Regions from separate parts of the Anaerotruncus sp. 1XD42-93 genome, predicted to be linked through region 2. Evidence: predicted binding sites of a transcription regulator. Region 2 holds the regulator's gene; the other holds the start of a gene.
What was found. Region 2 encodes Rex, which represses fermentation and respiration genes when NADH is low (regulators of the CRP and FNR family bind a similar motif). Its sites were predicted from a motif close to ATTGTTAANNNNTTAACAAT; they were not measured.
Positions count from the first base shown of each region.

Region 1: the regulator Rex is predicted to act here: its motif matches at 2,190-2,209, upstream of D5269_RS02470 (phosphoenolpyruvate carboxykinase (GTP)).

Region 1 is NZ_QZEG01000004.1:8,368-20,201, forward strand. It holds gene tsaD (tRNA (adenosine(37)-N6)-threonylcarbamoyltransferase complex transferase subunit TsaD) at 450-1,463, shown strand; gene D5269_RS02470 (phosphoenolpyruvate carboxykinase (GTP)) at 2,331-4,097, shown strand; gene D5269_RS18845 (hypothetical protein) at 4,098-4,226, shown strand; gene D5269_RS02475 (hypothetical protein) at 4,358-4,783, shown strand; gene D5269_RS02480 (HPr family phosphocarrier protein) at 4,917-5,135, opposite strand; gene hrcA (heat-inducible transcriptional repressor HrcA) at 5,402-6,433, shown strand; gene grpE (nucleotide exchange factor GrpE) at 6,482-7,051, shown strand; gene dnaK (molecular chaperone DnaK) at 7,111-8,955, shown strand; gene dnaJ (molecular chaperone DnaJ) at 9,064-10,218, shown strand; gene prmA (50S ribosomal protein L11 methyltransferase) at 10,492-11,418, shown strand; gene D5269_RS02510 (16S rRNA (uracil(1498)-N(3))-methyltransferase) at 11,441-11,834, shown strand, end outside.
Region 2 is NZ_QZEG01000008.1:40,236-52,069, forward strand. It holds gene D5269_RS05035 (class I SAM-dependent methyltransferase) at 1-248, opposite strand, end outside; gene glmM (phosphoglucosamine mutase) at 274-1,614, opposite strand; gene ruvB (Holliday junction branch migration DNA helicase RuvB) at 1,640-2,689, opposite strand; gene ruvA (Holliday junction branch migration protein RuvA) at 2,717-3,316, opposite strand; gene ruvC (crossover junction endodeoxyribonuclease RuvC) at 3,326-3,817, opposite strand; tRNA gene D5269_RS05060 (tRNA-Val) at 4,700-4,775, shown strand; gene D5269_RS05065 (dCMP deaminase family protein) at 4,970-5,461, opposite strand; gene rsmA (16S rRNA (adenine(1518)-N(6)/adenine(1519)-N(6))-dimethyltransferase RsmA) at 5,661-6,509, shown strand; gene D5269_RS05075 (redox-sensing transcriptional repressor Rex) at 6,565-7,239, opposite strand; gene D5269_RS05080 (FapA family protein) at 7,473-9,395, shown strand; gene D5269_RS05085 (magnesium transporter CorA family protein) at 10,180-11,115, shown strand; gene D5269_RS05090 (cytidyltransferase-related domain protein) at 11,381-11,834, shown strand, end outside.

The sequences.
Region 1 (11,834 bases), on a different contig from region 2:
TTGACACCGTCTGGGCGGGTCTTTCGCCGTCCTGCCGCGTTGAAAAATCCTGCAATACACAAAGGATTGCCTGCATTTTTTCGCCTTGCAGGGCAGCAAACTCCCTCGCCCATCCGGTATCCTCTGAATTTATGAATACAGGTTCTAAAAATTCGGGCTGGTACAAAAGATCACAGCCAACCCCCGCCCGCTTTTACGCCACACGAAGAGCCGCCTTTCGAGCGCAGCCGCCGCAGGCGGCTCTTAGCGTGAGATGCGGCGGAAGTTTGCTCCTGGGAAGCGCTGCTCTGGCCGGCTTCTGCACGCCGCTGCGGCAGTTTTTCGGGCTTTTGCCGCCCTTCGGACTGCAAAAGCCTTTTCTGTTTTGAAAGCACCTATGGATTGTGCAGAAGCTGTCAGGATTAAGAAGGGGTGTCAAACCTCCAAAAGTTAGGAATGAAAGAAACTTGATGAAAATTCTTGCGATAGAAAGTTCCTGCGATGAAACCGCGGCGGCAGTCGTCGAGGACGGCAGACGGACGCTTTCTTCGGTGATCTATTCGCAGGTGGCCGAACATCAGAAATATGGCGGGGTCGTGCCCGAGATCGCGTCCCGCCGCCATACCGAACAGATTGTGCAGGTGGTGCAGGCGGCGCTGGACCAGGCTGGCTGCACCCTTAGCGAGGTGGACAAGATCGCGGTGACTGCGGCCCCCGGGCTGATCGGCGCGCTGCTCGTCGGGGTGAATTACGCCAAGGGGCTTTCGATGGCTTCCGGAAAACCGCTGATCCCGGTGCACCATATCCGTGGCCACATTGCCGCAAACTATCTGGCGCACCCGGACCTGGAACCGCCCTTTCTCTGCCTGGTGGCGTCGGGCGGGCACAGCCATATTGTCGAGGTGCGGGATTACACCGATTTCCGGATTATCGGGCGCACCCGGGATGACGCGGCGGGTGAGGCGTTCGACAAAGCCGCGCGTGCGATGGGATTTCCCTATCCGGGCGGGGTTTACATCGACCGCGCCGCGCCGCTGGGGGACGACAGCAAATACCGTTTGCCCCGCCCGCGCGTGGAGGGGTCGGAGTATGACTTCAGTTTTTCCGGGCTGAAAACGGCTGTCATCAATCTGCTGCATAACGCGTCCCAGAAAGGGGAAACTGTGGATAGGAACGCGCTCGCGGCTTGCTTCCAGCGGGCGGCCTGCGAGGTTCTTGTGGACCATTTGGAGCGGGCTGCGCAGGCGTATGGATATACCACCATTGTCGCAGCGGGCGGTGTTTCCGCCAACAGCGGGCTGCGCGGCAGGCTCGGGGAGATGTGTGCTAGGCATGGATATGCCCTCTATCTGCCGCCGCTCGAGCTTTGCGGGGACAACGCTGCGATGATCGGTGCGCAGGCGTATTATGAGCAGCTGGTTTATTCCCCGGCGGGCCTGGACCTCAATGCGTCCGCGTCCAAGGGGATCGACACTGTGTTCTAAGAACCTGTTCCGTATTTATTTGTGCAGGGGGGCTTTTTCTCTTGCAAAAAGCCCCCTCTTGCCGCATCGCGGCAATTCACCCGAAAAAAGCGCTTCATAGGATAAGTGTTCCGCCGCGTGCACGCGGCGTCGGGGGCTCTGCCCCTCGACCCCGCCACCTTTGAAAAGGTGGACGAAACTTCTGGATAAAGAATAGATAAAAAGCGCACTTTGCCCCATCGGGGTGGGGCCTGCGGGGAGGGGTCACTGACCCCTCGCCCGTAAGGCAAACTGAGGGGGCGTCGCGGCGGATGCCGCGCTTCGGACCCGCAGGTCCGAGAAGTCCCCCGAAGAAGGGCGCTTGCGCCCCGGAAGTTTGGGCTGGAACCCAAACTTCCGTTGCCTCACTGCCCCTCGACCCCGCCACCTTTGAAAAGGTGGACGAAACTTCTGGATAAAGAATAGATAAAAAGCGCACTTTGCCCCATCGGGGTGGGGCCTGCGGGGAGGGGTCACTGACCCCTCGCCCGTAAGGCAAACTGAGGGGGCGTCGCGGCGGATGCCGCGCTTCGGACCCGCAGGTCCGAGAAGTCCCCCGAAGAAGGGCGCTTGCGCCCCGGAAGTTTGGGCTGGAACCCAAACTTCCGTTGCCTCACTGCCCCGCGCCTGAGCAGGAAAGCCTGCCGCTACGGCTAGGAACCGGCTTCCGGCCGCGATTTGCAGGAGGCTCCAAAAAAGTGCTGTTCTATTGTAGAAAATTTAACAAAAATACCATTGCAATTTTTACAGCGGTGAACTATAATGGTAGCTGTGGGAAGAGTTCATTTTCCCGCCGATTGTTTTACTGTTTCAAGTTGCTATTTTAATACAACGAGAGGAGAACCGGAAATGACAAACAACAAAAATGTCCTCAACTGGATTGAGGAAATGAAAGCGCTTGTCAAACCTGACAAGGTGGTCTGGATTGACGGCAGCGAGGAGCAGCTCAAAGAGCTGCGTGACCTTTCGATCTCGATCGGGGAGATGGAGGAGCTCAACGAGGAGAAACTCCCGGGATGCCTGCTGCACCGCACTGCGGTCAACGATGTCGCGCGTGTTGAAGGCAGAACCTATATCTGCTCCAGAAACAAAGAGGATGCAGGCCCGACCAACAACTGGGAAGACCCGCAGGTCATGTATGAAAAGCTCAAAAAGCTGTATGACGGCTGTATGCAGGGCCGCACCATGTATGTCATCCCCTACTGCATGGGTCCGATCGGTTCCCCGTTCTCCAAAGTCGGCGTTGAGCTGACCGACTCTACCTATGTCGTTCTGAACATGGACATCATGACCCGTATGGGACAGGCCGCTTTTGATCAGCTGGGCGATGAGTCCAACGATTTTGTCCGCGGCCTGCACTCCAAGGCGAAACTCGAGGAGGAGAACCGGTATATCGTCCACTTCCCCGAGGACAACGCGATCTGGTCGATCAACTCGGGCTACGGCGGCAACGTCCTGCTCGGCAAAAAGTGCTTTGCGCTGCGCATTGCTTCCTATCAGGCGAAGATGGAAGGCTGGATGGCAGAGCATATGCTGATCCTCGGCCTTGAGAATCCGCAGGGCGAGATCAAATATGTCTGTGCAGCGTTCCCGTCCGCGTGCGGCAAGACCAACCTGGCGATGCTGATTCCGCCCAAGAAGTTCCTCGAAGCAGGATACAAGGTCTGGACAGTCGGCGATGACATCGCATGGCTGCGGATCGGTCCGGACGGGCGCCTCTGGGCGATCAACCCCGAGAACGGTTTCTTCGGTGTTGCACCGGGTACCAACGTCAAGTCCAATCCGAACGCGCTTGAGTCCACCAGAAAGAACACCATTTTCACCAACGTGGTTCACAATCTGGACGACAACACGGTCTGGTGGGAGGGTCTGGACAAGAATCCGCCTAAGAACGCGGTCGACTGGATGGGCAACAAGTGGGATTGCACCGATGGTTCCAAGGGTGCGCATCCCAACTCCCGTTTCACCGCACCGGCGGTCAACTGCCCCTGCATCTCCTCTGAGTTTGCAAATCCGCAGGGCGTGCCGGTTTCCGCGATCATCTTCGGCGGACGCCGCGCCAAGACCGCTCCGCTGGTCTACCAGTCCCGTGACTGGCAGCATGGTGTGTTTGTAGGCTCGACAATGGCTTCCGAGACCACCGCTGCCGCGGCTGGTGCGGTCGGCGTTGTCCGCCGCGACCCGATGGCAATGCTGCCGTTCTGCGGCTACCATATGGGCGACTATTTTGCACACTGGCTCGAGATGGGTAAAAAACTGGGTGACAAAGCGCCGAAGATCTTTAACGTCAACTGGTTCCGCACCGATGATGAGGGTCACTTCATCTGGCCGGGATTTGGCGACAACATGCGTGTGCTCAACTGGATCGTTGACCGCTGCGAAGGCAAGGCCGATGCAGTGGAGACCCCGATCGGCTACGAGCCGAAGCCGGAGGATATCGACACCGAAGGGCTTGACATTGATCTCGATACCCTCAAGGGCCTGCTGAATGTCGACAAAGACCTCTGGAAAGAGGAAGCAAAGGGCATCCACGAGTTCTACGCGAAGTTTGGCGACAAGCTGCCCAAGGAGCTCGAGGCTGAGTTGGCAAATCTGGAAGCCAACCTGAACAAATAAATGATGCGGGTGTATCGTGCAAACCCGTGGCGCGGGGTCACTGCGATTGCGCTGGTTGCTGCGGCAGCGGCGATTTCGGTGGTCTACGGGGTTATGGCAGTATTGGTTCTCAATCCGCGCCAGCATTGAATGGAACAGGCGGCCGCTGTTGCGGCCGCCTGTTTTGACTGTTGGGAAAATCTACAGGGGCCCGCTGCCTGGCGGCACAGATGTCAGCCGGCAGCTCATGGGGCGCCTCTTTGAGAAAGGGGACAATCCTTATGCATATCCAAAAAGTAAAGATTGGAGAAAGTACCAGCCGGCAGGGGAATCGGCTTATAGAGCTGCCTTTTCTGATCCTGCTCCTCTTTTTGCCTCTTGCCGAGCTTTATCAGAGCCGAATCCAACTGTCTGCATTCACAACCTCCCTGTCCTTTCAGATGATCGGTATGATGCACCTCGTTTCCCCGCTCCTCTTCCGATTTGGATACCTGTTTTTAGCGGTTGCAAAGGTTCGGTCTTTCCGAAAGAGCCGGTTGGCCCTGACGGCCCTGCTGCTGGCGTTTCTCTCCGCGGCGCTCTGGAACGCTCTTTCTCCGCTGCCGCTGGACTTCCAGATTTCAAGGCCGAATCAGCTTCCTGTCCTGCTCTGCAACTGGGCCTTTTACTGCTACCTGTTTGTCCATTTTTTCAGGGCAGATCCATAAGCGTGCTTGCTGACTATGGAATGCAAAATGAAACAGGCGCATCCAACAGGTCGGTGTGGCCTGTGGGTGCGCCTGACTGTGTATTGGGTTTCGGGTTGCCCGGTCAGAATCCTGGACCGGGCACTGTCCCCACTTATTCCGCCCAACGGTCGATCTGTTTCAGGAAATGGGGGTCCTCGGTCACGACCCGGACCGGTTTGTTATAGTCGAGCGCCATCAGCCCGAGGATCGACTTCGCGTCCGCGATTTTCCCTTCGACTGTGTGCACACCGATGTCCTCCACAGACTGCATCGCCAGATACATGAACTGGCGCAGGTCTTCTGCGGAATGGAGCACAATCTCTTTTACCATGGATAAAACTCTCCTTTCAAAAAGGGTTTTGCTTGCTTTCTTTCCTACGCCTCTATTAAACTACAAATTTTTCTAAAAGTCAATATATACAATTTGATTTTTTTTGTTTATACATATTCACTATAATTAGCACTCGATATAATTGACTGCTAAAAAATATGTAAACATTTCGTGAAGGGTATTGACTTCTGCAAAAAATATGGTACATTATAGTTGTTAGCAATCAATTTACATGAGTGCTAAAGCCTGATGGAAAGGTGACAGCGATGAAGCTGGATATTCGAAAACTGAAGATTCTGACTGCGATTGTAGAGACATATATCGACACCGGCGAGCCGGTCAGCTCGAAAATACTGGCGCAGCAGCTCGGTTTTTCGGTATCGTCCGCTACGATCCGCAACGATATGGCGGCCCTTTTCGAGATGGGCCTTCTGGAACAGCCCCATACCTCGGCGGGGCGGGTTCCCTCCCACCTTGGCTACCGGGTATATGTTGACCAGCTGATGCACTGCAAGCCGCTTTCGGAGGAGGAGCGCCGGGAGATCGACGCACTTTTCAATGTGCGCGATCCTGATCCCGACAAGCTCCTTGAGGATGCGGCGCAGGCGCTCGCGGACTACACCAACTGCGCGACCGTCTCAACGACCATCACCCCAAAGACCGTTCTGGTCAAGCGGGTGGAGATCGTCCCGGCGGGCACGCGGACGGTTGTTGTCCTGGTGATCGCCACCAATGGGGTCATCAAGAACAAGGTCTGCCGGGTCGATTTCCGGGTGACTGGCGAGATCGTCGAGTTCCTCAACCAGTTTGCCAACGGGCGGCTGGTCGGCAGGTCGGTTAACGACATCTCCCAGTGGTATATCAACTCGATCTCGGTCACGCTCGGGGATTACTCCCAGCTCTTTATCCCGGTGCTTGCCACCATCTATGAGCTTTGCCGGGAGATCAACGACGGGCAGTTCTACACCTCGGGCGGCGCAAACCTGCTCAACTACAAGGAGCTGGCGGACATTGCCCGGGACCTGTTAAGCGCGATGGCAAACCGCGAACAGCTGCTTGGTGTGATCGGCTCCAAAAGTGACGCGGTGTTCATCACGATCGGCAAGGAGAACAACCAGAGCGAACTGACCGATACCTCGGTGGTGGTTACCAAATACCGGATTGGGGAGCAGAATTCGGGTGCGATCGGGGTGATCGGGCCGGTGCGGATGGACTATGCAAAATTGATCCCACATCTGGAATATTTTTCGCAGACACTAGGTAAATTATTGGCGGAGACGTTTGAACAGGAGAACTGATCCATCATTTGGATAGAGACAAAACCGTCCGGAAAGGAAGCGAGCAGATTGTCCCAGGAAAACAAACACGAAAAGCTGGACCCGGAGCAGGAACAGACTGTTTTGGACCAGGAGGAAGCGCAGAAAGCGCAGCCGGAGCCGACGGGGGAGCCCAAACCGGAGGAGCCGAAGCCCGAAAAGACCGAACCCCAACTGTTGCAGGAAAAGGTGGACGAACTCAACGACCGGCTTCTGCGTACGATGGCGGAGTACGACAACTTCCGCAAACGCAGCCAGAAGGAAAAGGAGGCCATCTACCCGCAGGCAACTGCGGCGGCGGTGGCGCAGTTTGTCCCGATCCTGGATACCTTCGACCGCGCCCTCTCTGCCCCCTGTGCGGACGAGGAGTTCAAAAAGGGGGTCGAGATGATCCTCCAGAACTTCAAGGATGTGCTGGCCAAGATGGGCGTCGAGGAGTTTGGCGCACCGGGTGAGCAGTTTGACCCGGAATGCCACAATGCGGTGATGCATATTGAGGACGAATCGTTTGCTGAAAACAGCATCGTCGAGGTGTTCCAGAAGGGTTACCGGATCGGCGACCGGGTGGTCCGTCACGCAATGGTCAAGGTTGCAAACTGAACAGGGACAGATTCTAAATGTTGCAGATTATTATTTCGAAATAAATGGAGGACTGAATCATGGGAAAAATCATTGGTATCGACTTAGGTACAACAAATAGCTGTGTATCCGTCATCGAGGCCGGCGAGCCGGTCGTCATCGCAAACGCTGAGGGCGCGCGGACAACCCCTTCGGTTGTCGCGTTCTCCAAAACCGGCGAGCGGATGGTCGGGCAGGTCGCAAAACGTCAGGCGATCACCAACCCGGACCGCACCATCTCCTCGATCAAACGCCATATGGGCACCGATTATAAGGTCTCCATCGACGGCAAGAGCTACACCCCGCAGGAGATCTCCGCAATGGTCCTGCAAAAGCTCCGCGACGACGCGGAAGCCTATCTCGGCGAAAAGGTCACCGAAGCGGTCATCACCGTCCCGGCATACTTCTCGGATGCACAGCGTCAGGCGACCAAGGACGCGGGCAAGATCGCTGGGCTGGATGTCAAACGCATCATCAACGAGCCGACCGCGGCAGCGCTGGCATATGGCGTTGACAAGGAAGAGGATCAGAAGATCATGGTCTACGACCTCGGCGGCGGTACCTTCGATGTTTCGATCATCGAGATGGGCGACGGTGTACAGGAGGTTCTCGCGACCAACGGCGACACCCGTCTGGGCGGCGACGACTTTGACGAGCGGGTCATCAACTACCTCGCGGACGAGTTCAAGCGGGAAAACGGCATCGACCTGCGCAACGATAAGATGGCTATGCAGCGCCTGAAAGAGGCGGCGGAGAAAGCCAAGATTGAGCTCTCCGGCATGACAACCGCGAATGTCAACCTGCCGTTCATCACCGCCGACGCAACTGGTCCGAAGCATCTCGATGTGACCATCTCCCGCGCAAAGTTCAACGAGCTGACCGCCGATCTCGTCGAGCGGACGATGGTCCCGGTCCGTAAGGCGATGGCGGATTCTGGGCTGAAGGTTTCCGACCTCAACAAGGTCCTGCTGGTGGGCGGTTCCACCCGAATCCCGGCGGTACAGGAGGCGGTCAAGGCGTTCTGTGGTAAGGAACCGTTCAAGGGGATCAACCCGGATGAGTGCGTTTCGATCGGTGCCGCGATCCAGGGCGGCGTGCTTGGCGGCGATGTCAAGGGCCTCCTGCTTCTCGATGTCACCCCGCTCTCCCTCGGCCTCGAGACCCTCGGCGGCGTCTGCACCAAGATCATCGAGCGCAACACCACCATCCCGACCAAGAAGAGCCAGATCTTCTCGACCGCTGCGGATGGGCAGACCTCGGTTGAGATCAACGTCCTGCAGGGCGAGCGCGAGATGGCGCGCGACAACAAGCAGATCGGCATGTTCCGTCTGGACGGTATTCCGGCGGCTCCCCGCGGCGTGCCGCAGATTGAAGTGACCTTCGACATCGACGCGAACGGCATTGTCCATGTCACCGCGAAGGACCTCGGCACCGGCAAGGAGCAGAACGTCACGATCACCGCTTCGACCAACATGTCCAAAGAGGATATCGACAAGGCAGTCAAGGATGCGGAGATGTTTGCCGAAGAGGATAAAAAGCGCCGCGAGGAGATTGACGCCCGCAACGCGGCTGACAACATGGTATTCCAGTGTGAAAAAACGCTGACCGACCTCGGCGACAAGGTGTCGGCGGATGAGAAAGCAAAGGTACAGTCCAAGATCGACGCGCTCAAAGAGGCGCTCAAGGGCACCAACACCGACGAAATCAAGTCCAAACAGGAGGATCTCCAGAAGGATTTCTACGAGATGAGCGCCAAGATGTACCAGCAGCAGGCCCCGCAGGGTGCGCCGGATATGGGCGCACAGGACATGGGCGGCAGCAACGGTCAGGCAGGCGACTATGTGGATGCCGACTTCAAAGAGGTTGACGAGGACGGCCAAAAGTAATAGAATAGGCTGGCAGGTGTTAAGGCGGGGGTCTCCCTCCGCCTTAACCTGATGCAGTGGAACAGCCAATGCGATATGAAACAGATACACAAACAGGGGTGAACAGATTTGGCAGATAAACGGGATTATTATGAAGTTTTGGGCGTTTCGAAGGACGCCTCGTCGGACGACCTGAAAAAGGCTTACCGCAAACTTGCAAAGCAGTATCACCCCGACATGAACCCGGGGGATAAGACTGCGGAGACCAAGTTTAAAGAGGTCAACGAGGCGTATGAGGTTTTGAATGACCCCGCCAAGCGCCAGCGGTACGACCAGTTCGGCCATGCAGGGGTTGACCCGTCCTATGGCGGAGGCGGCGCGGGATACGGCGGAGGCGGTTTCGGCGGTTTTGACGTTGGGGACATTTTTGAGAGCTTTTTTGGCGGCGGCTTCAGCGGTTTTGGCGGAAGCAGCCGCACCCGCAATCCAAACGGCCCGATCCGGGGCAACGACATCAATGTGACGCTTGGGCTGTCGTTCATGGAAGCGGCCAAGGGCTGCAAACAGCAGATTCAAGTCCAGCGGCTTGAAAAGTGCGATGTCTGCGGCGGGAGCGGCGCCAAGAGCGGTACGACCGCAGAAACCTGTACCGAATGCGGCGGTACAGGCCAGGTCAAGGTGTCCCAGCGGACGCCAATCGGTGTGATCCAGACCACCCGCACCTGTTCGAAATGCTCGGGCAAAGGCAAGGTCATCAAGGAGCCCTGCCCCGACTGCCGCGGGATGGGGCGTGTCCGGCATACCCGCACACTTGAAGTCTCGGTCCCTGCGGGCATTGATGACGGACAGACATTCGTTCTGCGCGGGCAGGGCGATCAGGGGGTCAATGGCGGGCCTTCCGGTGATGTGAACATCATGGTCACTTTGCGTCCGGATACCCTCTTCGAGCGGGATGGGTTCGATGTCTGGTGCGATATCCCCATCACCTTCTCACAGGCTGTGCTTGGGGACGAGATCACCGTCCCGACGATCGACGGCAAGGTCAAATATACCGTCCCGGAGGGGACCCAGTCGGGGACCGTCTTCCGCCTGCGCAACAAGGGTATCCAGTATGTCAATGGGCGCGGGCGCGGCGACCAGTACGTCAAGGTGAATATCGAGGTCCCCCGCAACCTGACCGGCAAACAGAAGGAAGCCCTGCGCAAATTTGAGGAGCTTTCAACCGAGAAAAACTACGAAAAGCGCCGCAGCTTTTTCGACAAGCTCAAGGACGCAATGAAATAAGAATCTGTATTTATCATCAGGGGATGCCGGACGGGCGAATGGTTGTGAATACGGGTTCTAAGCAGCCAGTACCCCGGCCGCCTCTTTTTTCGATTTGAAAAAGAGGCGGCTTTGTTGTATACTGTATCTTGGAAAAGCTGCCGGGAGTGGCTTCACAGGAGAAAGGGTTCCGCTGCATGCGCGCAGCGGCCAAAGGCTCTGCCTTTGGAAACCGCAGCCTTTGAAAAGGCTGGCGAAACTTTTGGATTTGCAATAAGGGAAGGAGAAACAGGTATGCAGTACAGCGAGGTGCAGATTCGGGTTGCAACCGCGGATGTGGATACGGCTGCGGCGATCGCCAATCTGGTGGTTCCGTACGGCCTTTATATTGAGGATTACAGCGACATCGAGGAGCTTGCGCCCAAAATTGCGCATGTGGATCTGATCGAACAGGAGCTGCTCGACCGCGATCGGGATCACGCAATCATCCATCTCTACATCTCTCCCGAGGAAAACCCGGCAGAGGCGGTTTCATTCGTGCGGGAGCGGCTCGAGTCGGAACGGATCGGATTTTCGATCGAGCGGGCACAGGTCAACGAGGAAGACTGGGCGACCGCTTGGAAAAAATACTATTTTCCCACCAAAGTCGGGGAGCGTCTGGTCGTATGCCCCTCGTGGGAAACCTACTCCCCTGTTGAGGGGGAGGTCGTCCTGACGATCGACCCGGGCATGGCGTTCGGCACCGGCACCCATGACACCACCCGCCTCTGCATGCAGCTGCTCGAAGAGCATGTCCGCCCGGGTGACCGGCTGCTCGATGTCGGCACCGGCAGCGGCATCCTCGCAGTTTCGGCGCTGCTGCTTGGCGCAGGCGCGGCGGTCGGGGTGGATATCGACGAGGTTGCGGTGCGGGTTGCAAACGAAAATGCCGCGGCAAACAACGTTTCCGATCGGGTGGACTTCTTTGCGGGCGACCTCGCGGACAAAGCCAGCGGACGGTTCCGGGTCGTGACCGCCAACATCGTGGCGGATGTCATCATCCGGCTGATCCCCGATCTGGACCGGTTCCTCGAGCCGGATGGTGTATTCATCGCGTCGGGGATCATCGACATGCGGGAGCCGGACGTTATGCAGGCGCTCACCGCTGCCGGTTACCAACTGGCTGGCAGGAAAGAATCGGGCGGATGGGTTGCGCTTGCCGCCTGCCGCGCCGGAAACTGATCGGAAAGGCGGTGGAGGCGGGATGCCCAGATTTTTTACAGGCCAGGTGAACCGGGAACGGGCGCTGATCGTGGGGGAGGATGCGCGTCATATCGCGCTTGCTTTGCGGATGAAGGCCGGGGAACGGCTGACCGTCTGCGACGCGGATGGCCAGGACTATCAGTGCGTGATCGAGCGGATCAGCCCGGAACAGGTGGAACTGCGGGTCGAGGAGGTTGCGCCATCGGCTGGGGAGCCGGGTGTCTGGATCACCCTCTATCAGGCGCTGCCCAAGGGGGACAAGATGGAAACGATCGTCCAGAAGGCGGTTGAATTGGGGGTCGGACGGATCGTGCCGGTGCTGACCCACCGGTGTGTCTCCCGTCCGGACGACAAATCCATGCGCAAAAAGTGTGAGCGGTACAACCGGATTGCGC
Region 2 (11,834 bases):
CGGAACCGCAGCTCCCGATAGGGGATTTCCCATTCGCTCTGGGGGAGCGAGCGCACGCTCCAGCTCCCGCCCCCTTCGCTTGAACGGTTATACCGCGCGTTTGCCTTTTCCCAAGCACTGTCCCGCGGGGTGTTCCAGATCACCTGCGGGTCAGGCCGCACCAATGTGACCTGGCCCCATCGCTCGAGCTTTTCGCCTGCGCTGGCGTCGAGCACTTCAAATGCGCTCCATCCGGTCGCTGCCCTCATGACGTCCTCCCTTTTCCCTTCTGTCTCATCCCTGGATCACACTGGCGATCCGCTGCGCCATCCGTTCGATCTCTTTGATGTCCTGCCCCTCAATCATAATCCGGATCAGCGGCTCGGTCCCTGACGGGCGCACCAGGATTCGGCCATTCCCTCCGAGCTTCTCCTCCTCCTGCCGGATCGCCTCCTGTACCGACTGATCCTGCTCGAGCGATGCCTTCATCTCCGGAGTGGCGTGGATATTGAGCAGGGTCTGGGGGTAGGTCTCCATCAGGGATGCGGCTTCGGACAGCTTCTGCCCCGACTTCTTGAGCAATCCCGCCAGCTGTAAGCCGGAAAGCTGGCCGTCGCCGGTGGTCATGAAATCGCGGAAGATGATGTGGCCCGACTGCTCCCCGCCGATACAGAAGCCCTCGTTGAGCATCGTCTCAAGCACATACCGGTCACCGACTTTGGTCGCCCGCATCTCGATCCCATGCTTCTCTGCGAACTTGAACAGGCCGAGATTGCTCATCACCGTTGCGACCAGGGTGTTATTTTTCAGTCTGCCCTGCTCCTTGAGGTGGTATGCGAACAGCGCGAGCAGCTTGTCGCCATCTACCAGTGCGCCGTTCTCGTCCACCGCCAGGCACCGGTCGGCATCCCCGTCGAACGCCAGCCCGAGGTCGTAGCTGCCCATCCGCACTTTGCGCGACAGCTCTTCAATATGGGTCGAACCACAGTGCCAGTTGATGTTCAGCCCGTCCGGCTCGGCGCAGAAGATGGTGCATTCGGCCCCCAGCCCTTCAAACAGCTTTTTCGCAGTGACGCTTGCGCTGCCGTTGGAACAGTCGATCGCCAGCCGCATCCCCGAAAGCCCGCCCGGGAGGGTGGTTTTCAGGTAATCCACATAATCGTCCGCCGCCCGCGCCGCGAACGAGATCGTCCCGATCTCGCTTGCGGACTTGATGCTGTACGGACGCTCCCCGTCAAGAACGATCCGTTCGATCTCCTCTTCCTGTTCGTCACGCAGCTTAAAGCCCGCGCCGCTGAAGAGTTTAATGCCGTTGTATTCATAGGGATTGTGGCTCGCAGAGAGCATCACGCCCGCCTGTGCGCCGTACCGGGTTACAAGATAGGCGACCGCCGGGGTTGGCACTACGCCGATCTGGATGACATTTGCGCCTGCGCTGCAAAGCCCTGCCGAGATCGCCGCTTCGAGCATATCCGAAGAAATCCGGGTGTCTTTGCCGACCAGGAAGGTCGGCTGGCGGCCGGTCTCCTTCTCTACAACCATGCCCGCCGCACGCCCGATATTGGTTGCAAGCCCGATCGAGAGGTCCCCATTTGCGATCCCACGCACCCCATCCGTTCCAAAAATTCTTCCCATACGGTATTCCCCCATCCTATGTAATTCAATCCAGAGCCAACTGTTCCCCGCCCATCCCCTGCGGCGGGCGGATGCCCATATGCTGATAGGCCAGAAGGGTGGCACAGCGCCCGCGCGGGGTCCGCGAAAGGAAGCCCAGCTGCATCAGGAACGGTTCCACCACATCTTCGATTGTCACCGCCTCTTCTCCGCAGGCTGCCGCGAGCGTTTCCAGTCCAACCGGCCCTCCAGCATAGTTTTTGATGATCGTTTCCAGAATCCGGCGGTCCGCGCTGTCAAGCCCCAGCCGGTCGATCTCGAGCCGGTCGAGCGCGACCGATGCGATCTCCCGGGTGATCCGGCCATCCCCCATCACCTGTGCGAAATCCCGTACCCGCTTGAGCAGGCGGTTGGCGATGCGGGGCGTCCCCCGGCTGCGCCGCGCCAGCTCAAATGCGCCGTCCTCCTCGCAGTCGATCCCAAGGATCGAGGCGCTGCGGCGGACAATCGTGCAGAGCTGTTCGTTGGTGTAAAGCTCGAGCCGCTGGATCACACCGAACCGGTCGCGCAGCGGGGAGGTGAGCTGCCCGGCGCGGGTCGTCGCACCGATCAGGGTGAAGTGCGGCAGGTCGATCCGGATCGAGCGCGCCGACGGGCCTTTCCCGATGATGATATCCAGCGCAAAATCCTCCATCGCCGGGTAGAGAACCTCCTCCACCGCGCGGGACAGCCGGTGGATTTCATCTATAAACAGTATATCCTTTGGCGCAAGATTTGTGAGTAATGCGGCCAAATCCCCCGGTTTTTCGATCGCCGGGCCGCTGGTAATGCGGATATTGACGTTCATCTCGTTGGCGATGATCCCCGAAAGGGTGGTCTTGCCGAGGCCCGGCGGGCCATAAAGCAGCACATGGTCGAGCGGTTCCCCGCGTCCTTTGGCCGCCTGGATAAAAACCCCCATATTTTCCTTGACCTTCTCCTGGCCAATGTAGTCATCAAGGACGCGGGGACGCAGAGAAACCTCCACCTCGGTGTCCTCCGGGACGTAATCGGGCGCCATGATCCGGTTTTCAAAATCCATCTCATTGTCAAACATCGTTCTTTCGTCCCTTTCTCAAGCGGTTCACAGCCTCGCGACCTTTTTCAGCGCCTGCCGGATCAGCTCATCCACCGGCAGGTCTGCGGCAAGCCCCGCCAGCGCTTCCGCAGCCTGTGACTGGCTGTATCCGAGCGTACAGAGCGCGGCTGCCGCCTCGTTCATACCCGAGCCATCCGCGCCGATCTGCACCGCCGCCTCTCCAACCCCCGACGCAAGCTCCGCCTTTGAAATTTTATCCTTCAGCTCGAGGATCAGGCGCTGTGCGAGTTTGACGCCAACACCCGGTGCGCGGGTCAGGCTTTTGGCATCCCCCGACGCGATACAGAGCGCCAGCCGGTCAGGGGTCATATCCGAAAGGATCGCCAGCGCAGATTTCGGCCCAACCCCCGAAACGCCGATCAGCTTTTTAAACGCATCCAGCTCGTTCATCGAATAAAATCCGAACAGGTCGAGCGCGTCCTCCCGCACATTCAGATGGGTATAAAGCGTGACCCGTTCCCCCGCGGGCGGCAGGCAGGAAAGGGTGGTCAGGGATGTCATACAGCGATAGCCCACCCCGCCGCATTCCACAACAGCGAGATAGGCTTCGGTATGGATCAGTTTTCCGGTCAGACTATAAAACATGGTTACCCCCTATTTGAGCAGACGGAGCAGTGAACCGCTGCAATGCCCATGGCAGATTGCAAGCGCGAGTGCGTCAGCGGTATCGTCCGGACGCGGCACCTTTTCGAGCCCGAGCAGCTGACGAGTCATCTCCATCACCTGCTGTTTTTCCGCGCGGCCATAGCCGACCACGCTCTGCTTGACCTGCATCGGTGTATATTCGCAGACCGGCACCCCATGCTGCTGGGCCGCCAGGAGGATTACCCCCCGCGCCTGCGCGACATCAATACCGGTCGTCTTGTTGTTGGTAAAAAAGAGCTGCTCAATTGAAAGTACATCGGGGCTTGACCGGTCGAGCAGCGCGGTCATGTCCTGATAAATCATCTCGAGACGCGCCGGAAATCCCATCCCGGCGGGCGTGGTGATCGCCCCGAACCGCACCGGAGAAAACCGGCCGCGCAGATAGCGCACCACTCCATATCCTACGATCGCATAGCCGGGGTCAATTCCAAGGATGACCATAGTTTCCTCCTGGGAGCTGTCTGAAAAATCGAAATCACAGTATTCTCCCAATCGAAAATACTGTTTGCTGCGTCAGAAATACCCGAGATACATTACATAATGTGTTCCCACGCTTTTTTCTTGCAGCTGCTCACTTTATTATAGAGCGTCCATCCATTTCCCTGATTTCAGACAAGCCCTAATGCTTCAAAAGTTCTCGGATACGATCGCCATTGTGCCGCAGCCGAGGATCAATTTGGCTAAATCGGACATTGGAACGGAAGCGGACGGCTGCCCGCGGATCGTTCTGGCCATAGCCATGATAGAATAGCTGGTTCGCAGCTATTCAGCCACATCCGCGGAGCGGTTTGGCTGAATCGGCCATCCGAACGGAAGCGGGCGACTGCCCGCGGATCGTTCTGGCCATAAGTAATGATATAATAGCTGGTTCGCAGCTATTCAGCCACATCCGCGGAGCGGTTTGGCTGAATCGGCCATCCGAACGGAAGCGGGCGACTGCCCGCGGATCGTTCTGGCCATAGCCATGATAGAATAGCTGGTTCGCAGCTATTCAGCCACATCCGCGGAGCGGTTTGGCTGAATCGGCCATCCGAACGGAAGCGGGCGACTGCCCGCGGATCGTTCTGGCCATAAGTAATGATATAATAGCTGGTTCGCAGCTATTATATCATATTCCGCTTTGGTTGAACAACCCTTTTCTTCTCCATTTTGCCGGGATTCACAGGGCAATATTTGACAGATTTGCATAAAAAGTGCCCTTTTCCCGGGGCACTTTTCCGATCTATAAAATTTTTTTAAAATTTTTTGTATTTTCCTCTTGATTTTTCCGGACAAGTGTTATATAATAACAAACGTCGTCAGCGAGACAGATACAAAAAATAAGGACGGTTAGCTCAGCTGGTAGAGCACCTGCTTGACGTGCAGGGGGTCAGCGGTTCGAACCCGTTACCGTCCACCAGGGGTGCTGTTCGGGCAATAGTCCGGGCGGCATTTTTTTGTTGTCTAAAAAAACTCTGCATGGGGCCAACGCATGGATGTCTGTTGTACCGCTTTTAAGGGAGCGCCCCACCCGGTCAGCGGCGGGGCGCCGCCTCCCGTTCAACCTCGCTGCTTTTATAAAGTGGATCGGGAATGACATTGACTTTCCATCTCTCAATAATTGGAGAGGCCGCTGAGAGACTCGTCCTGTTCCACCCACGCTTCGTTGACATCATACACTCGATAAGCGTCCCGCGTGTCCCGCACCACCACCGTGGATATCCCCGCGTTGATAATCAGGCGTGCACACATCGAACAGGGGCTGGCGTTCTGGACATAGCTGCCGTCGCTGACCTCCCTGCCGACCAGATAAAGGGTGGCTCCAAGCATATCCACGCGGGAAGCGTGGATGATCGCGTTCATCTCGGCGTGCACCGACCGGCAGAGTTCATACCGCTGCCCCCGCGGGATATTGAGCTTTTCACGGGTGCAATAACCAAGATCAGAGCAGTTTTCGCGCCCACGGGGTGCACCGACATAGCCAGTCGAAACGATCTGGTCATTTTTTACGATGATCGCCCCAAAATTGCGGCGCAGGCAGGTGCCGCGCTCGGCCACTGTTTCGGCAATATCAAGATAATAGTTTGCTTTATCACGTCTTGTCATATAGAACACTTCCTTTATATTATCAATCTCTGAAAATGGAGCGGACTGTTTTAAGGCCGCTCCAAGAGGACCTGCGTTCCGCAAAGCCGCTGTATCCGGACAAGGCTTGCGACTTTGTCCTGGATGCATTATAATAGAACCAGCCAATCTTGGTGAATTTTACAAGAAGCCGCAGCAGATGCTGCGACAGAGGAGTTTTATGGAGCAGCTTTCCAACATCGGCGTGATCCGGGATGTGCTGTCCCGACACGGGTTTACCTTTTCCAAATCACTGGGACAGAACTTCCTGATCAACCCGGCGGTCTGCCCGCGGATGGCCGAACTGGGCGGAGCCGGCCCCGGAGTCGGGATGCTTGAGATTGGCGCAGGAATCGGGGTGCTTACCGCCGAGCTGGCCAAACGGGCGGATAAGGTGGTCTGCGTCGAGATCGATACCCGGCTGCTGCCAGTGCTGGACGAGACCCTTGCCGGCTATGACAACATTGAGATCGTCAACGCTGATGTGATGCAGGTCGACCTTTCCGCCCTGATTGCCGAAAAATTTGCAGGGATGCAAGTGGCGGTCTGCGCCAACCTTCCCTACTACATCACCTCTCCGGTTATCATGCGCCTGCTTGAACAGCGGCTTCCCATCCGGTCGATCACCGTTATGGTGCAGAAAGAGGCGGCCCAGCGGCTTTGCGCCCGGCCCGGCACGCGGGAGGTCGGTGCAGTCAGTATTGCAGTGCGGTACTACAGCGAGCCAAAGCTGCTGTTCCAGGTGTCCCGCGGTTCGTTCCTGCCCGCTCCTGATGTGGATTCGGCAGTGATCCGGCTGGATGTGCTGCCCAACCCGGCGGTGGACGCACCACCCGAAGCATTTTTCCGGGTGGTCAGAGCAGCGTTCTCTATGCGCAGAAAAACACTGCTGAACTGCCTTTCGGGCGGGCTTGGCATTCCCAAGGCCGAGGCGGACAGCCTGCTCATACGGGCAGGGGTCCCATCCAGCGCGCGGGCAGAACAGCTTGATCTGGAGCAGTTCGCGTCGATCGCGCGCAGTCTTCTTTGAGCAGGATTTCCGGCGATGGATGCAAACCCGCAGCTTCCGGCCAGCGGGAAAGGGGCTATTTTGCTTTTCCGGATAGGCCGGATGCTTCCTCATCCGCGTAATAGGCATTGATCTGGTAGCAGAGTGTCATTAGGCTGTCCCCGAGGTGGACATTCTCCACCACTGCCCCTTCAAAGTTGAGGGTCAGGTCGTAATGGGAGAAATTCCAGAAACAGTTGACGCCCAGCGCCATCAGTTCTTTTGCGCAGTCATAGGCGACCTCTTTGGGGATGCACAGGATTGCAGCGCGCGGGCGGTGGGCTTCGCAAAAAGCGGAAAGCCCGGCTACATCCTGAACCACCAGCCCATTGAGCGCCTGCCCGATGATCTGGGGGTTGACGTCAAATATCCCTTCGAGCCGGAACCCACTCGATTCGAAATGCATATGCTTTGCGATTGTGCGCCCAAGGTTGCCCGCGCCCAGCAGGATTGTGCCGTTCAGCTTGTTCAGCCCCATGATGTTGGCGATCTCCTTATGGAGCGCCGCTACATTATAACCGTATCCCTGCTGACCGAATCCGCCAAAGCAGTTCAAATCCTGCCGGATTTGCGACGCGGTGAGCTGCATGAGCTGCGCAAGTTCACGGGAAGAGATGCGGGTCACATCTTTTTTCAAAAGATCACCCAAAAATCGGTAATATCTGGGAAGACGTCTTACCACCGAGCGGGAAACCCCTTCATTTTTTGGCATAAGACCACAACCTTTACTAAAAAATCAAATAGCAGGTAAAAACCTGTAGAAAATCTGTACAATATGATAATATTATAACAGGTTACGGGAATTGTCAAATAAAAAGCAACCGTGTGCTTTTGGGATAAATGAGAAAAATAAGCGAAAAAATTCTGTCCAAAATTTATGCATGATATGGTAATTCTGATTCAAATATAGTAAAATAGGGATAGAGGATAGGAGGTGAAGCAAGAATGGATCCGGAGAAAGAGACTCAGGTGTTGGAGCCGGAACTGGATGAACAGGATCAGGAGACGCAGGAAAGCCGCAAACAGGCCAGCGCCAATGACGGAGACAAAACACAGACCCTGCTCTACCGCCTCTGGCTGAAGAGCCAGCAGAAGCGAAAGCCGAAACCCGGGCGGGATGGAGCGGAAAAGTCCGGCGAAGACGAGCCGGACGAGGAGGACGCCTCCGAACCCACATTCGCGCAGCAGGCTTCGGTCATCAGCGATGCGAAACAAACTGCATGGCTGGAGGACAGTACCGGGGATGGCATTCTGGACCTCTGGCAGCAGTGGGTGCTGACCTATAGAATACAAGGGCAGACATATGACCCGTTTTCCGAGATCGAGCCTGCGGAACAATCCGAAAGTCCAGAAGGCAGCGAAGGGGATGCCGCATCGGAAGAAGCCGGACAATCCGATCGCCTTCCGGAAAGCTCGAAAGAGAATGAGCGGGACCATATGATGACCGAGCTTCAGCAGGCTGCACAGGTACGCCGGGCGCATAAACAGCTCGACGAAGGGGAATCCAATAAAAATGCCCTGCTTTATTTCTGGCTGTCCAAGGATGTCATGACCGTCTGGATGTTTGCATTCCCTCCGCTCAACGGTGGGATGGAAATGACCGTAGATGCGGTCGATGCGCGGTTGGAAAGCATGGGCGTCAACTTTGGAATCAACCGTGACCTCATCCTTCAGGCAGTATCCAAGCGGATGTATTTCAAACTGCTTCCGATCGCGAAAGGCCAGCCTCCGGTTGACGGAATCGACGGCAGGCTGGAAAACTGCCGGGAGATGACGGTCAAGCTCGAAGAGGAAGCCGATGAGGAACAGAACGTCTACCATAGCATCAACCAGATTACCCGCGTTGTAAAGGGGACGCCGCTTTTCCGGGCGATCCCCCCGGTAGAGATGCAGATGGGGATCAATGTGCAGGGAGGCCCGGTGCGCGGGAAGACCGCGAAACCGGTTATGATGCCCAAAATCCCGAATACGCAGGTCTCATCCGACGGTTCCATGCTCGTCTCGGCGATTGATGGCTATCTCACCTTCGAGAATAACCATTTTTTGGTCAAAACACTGTTGGTCATCAATGGGGATGTTGATTACTCAATGGGCAACCTCGAACATTCAGGGGACATCCTGATCTATGGAGATGTCTGTGAAGGGCTGGTCATCCGTTCCACCGGCTCGGTTGAGGTGCGCGGGATGGTTGAGAGCGCGCAGATTTATGCCAAAAAAAACATCACGCTCGGCAAAGGGATCAACGGGAATCTGACCGGCAGGCTGGAAGCGCAGGGAGATATCCGCAGCAACTTCATCGAGAACTGCGAGGTAATCGCGGCCGGGGACATCTACGCCAGTTCGATCCTCTGGTCGAATGTCTCATGCGGCGGGAGTTTACATGTTACTACCGGGCGCGGCACCATTATTGGAGGCCAGCTTGCGGTCATCCGCAATGTCGAGGCCAAACTGATTGGCAACGGTTCTAACCGGTACACCAAATTTGTGATTGGGAGCACCCCTCAGATCGTTGAAAAGCAGCGGGATCTGGAACAGCAGGTTGCAGACATTCAGAAGCGGCTGCGGGAGGTGCTGAAGGATCTCGAATTTCTCAAACGCCAGAAATCTTTGGATGAGGACCGTACCAGAATTCTGGGAAAGCTCCGTCTGGAAAAGCCGTTGCTGCAAATGAAGGAGCGGCAAAAGCTCAGTGAGCTTGGGGAGGTCTGCGAGATCATCCACAACTCGAACAAAGGGAGGATCCGCTGCGATGTGCTCTATTCAGGAACCAGCATCTCGATCGGTTCAGCAAGCATAGTTGTAACCTCTACCTACTATAAATGCAACATTTATTATTGGGAGGACGAGGTCGTGATCGGCACCTGTTGACCTGGCTAAAAGGGCTGAAAACAGTGGGTTTTTCTGCAAAATCGGCTAAATCAGGCGGTTAATGTATGTTAGCCGCCTGATTGTTGGTTTTTGAGCAAAATCCGTTTGCAATCGCGGATTTCTGTGGTATAATAGCTGCAAAACAGCTATTATACCAAAACGATGGCCAGGACGATACGCAGGCACAGCCTGCTCCCGTCCTGATGGCCAATGATACCACATCGCTTCGCAATTGTGGCATCATAGCTGCAAAACAGCTATGATACCAAAACGATGGCCAGGACGATACGCAGGCACAGCCTGCTCCCGTCCTGATGGCCAATGATACCACATCGCTTCGCAATTGTGGCATCATAGCTGCAAAACAGCTATGATACCAAAACGATGGCCAGGGCGATACGCAGGCATAGCCTGCTCCCGTCCTGATGGCCAATGATACCACATTGCTTCGCAATTGTGGCATCATAGCTGCAAAACAGCTATGATACCAAAACGATGGCCAGGACGATACGCAGGCACAGCCTGCTCCCGTCCTGATGGCCAATGATACCACATCGCTTCGCAATTGTGGCATCATAGCTGCAAAACAGCTATGATACCAAAACGATGGCCAGGGCGGTGCGCGGGCATAACCTGTTCCCGTCCCGGTCAAAACAGCAGGAGGTGTACAGTTTTGAACCCTGACCCAGGAAACGGCCACAGTAGCAGGCTGCAAAAAGAACAGGACCGAGTGTCAAGGGGAACTGCCGCCGAGGGAGCTGCCCCTTGAAGAAAGGGGTTTGCGATGCTGAATTTTTACAAGACAATAGACAACCGCGTTCTGCGGATTGACGCTCCGGAAACGGGGTGCTGGATCTCTGCGGTCAGCCCGACCGAAGGGGAAATCGCGTTTCTGACCGGAGACCTCGGAGTCGAGCCGGATTTCGTGCGTGCCGCGCTCGATGAGGAAGAAAGCTCCCGTATCGAGAGCGAGGAGGGACAGACCCTCGTGATCGTTGACTATCCGTCTGCGGAGGAGCAGGCGGATGAGAACAAGACGATCCTTTATACGACACTTCCAATGGGTATTATCATCACACAGGAATATGTAATCACCGTCTGCCTGCATGAGAATATGACCATCCTTGATCTTGCGGCCGGACGGGTGAAAGGGCTGCAAACCTCGCTGAAAACGCGGTTTCTGCTGCTGACCCTGCTGCGGATTTCCCAGCGGTTCCTGATCTACCTCAAGCAGATTGACAAAATTTCATCGACTACCGAGCAGCGGCTGCACCAGTCGATGAAAAACAAGGAGCTGATCCAGCTTCTGGGGCTGGAAAAATCGCTGGTTTATTTCTCCACCTCGCTGAAAGCAGATGAGATCACCCTTGAAAAGATTCTGCGCGGGCGGATCATTAAGCTCTATGAGGAGGATGAGGACCTGCTCGAGGATGTCCTGATCGAGATCAAACAGGCAATCGAAATGGGGAACATCTATTCCAACATCCTCTCCGGGACAATGGATGCGTTCGCGTCGGTTATCTCAAACAACCTGAACATTGTGATGAAGGTGCTGACCTGTATCACGATTGTTATGGCGATCCCGAATATCGTGTTCAGCTTTTACGGCATGAATGTAACCGGACTCCCATTGGCGGTCTGGTGGTTCCCGATTGTAATTGCGCTCATCGCCAGCGCGATCGTGACGCTCGTGCTGATGAAAAAGGACATGTTCCACTGAACATCAAAATCAGGATAGAAAGCAACGCCGGATGAAATTTCCGGCACAGCCTCTGCCGCGGGCCACCCCCAACGCAGGGGCTGCTGCTTTCCAGGCAGCAAAACGGCTGGCAGGATTCGAGGATGGGAAAAAATCCTTCAAAGCGGCAATTCTGCCCTGCAAATCCCTTGCCAAACCTTGTAAATGGGTGCATAATATGACTGTAAGATCAACTGAAATTTTGCCGGGCATCCCCCAGGCCCGGTAAGGAGATGGAGGAAACCCTATGTCCAAGAAATTGATCCGACAGGCAGCGCTCGATCTTTCCCAGGCGATGTGTGGACGCGAGTTCCTGCAGCGGCTCTCGATAACCAAAAAGGCGATGACCGCCCTAATGCACGATGCCGACTGGCCCACCCTGCTGGGACAGATTCTGCCGATCCAGGAACGCTTGAACTGCGGGAAGGTTGCCAGCCTTGTTGTCGATCTGCTGAACCGGCTCTCCCCGGAGCCGGAGGAAGGATGGCTCGAGTTTACCTTCCTGTTTGCCCGCAACCTGATGTTTCCGGATGCGGAATTTGCTGCGCGTGCCAAAAAACACAACGACGGCGCCCGCTTCCTGCTTCAGCTTTTGCAGGTGCTTTTTGCCTACGAAAAACAGGCCCTGCCGTTTGACTGTCTGTACGATTTCCGGTTTGTCCCCGAGGAGGATCTCACCGGATGCGACCATGCACAGGATT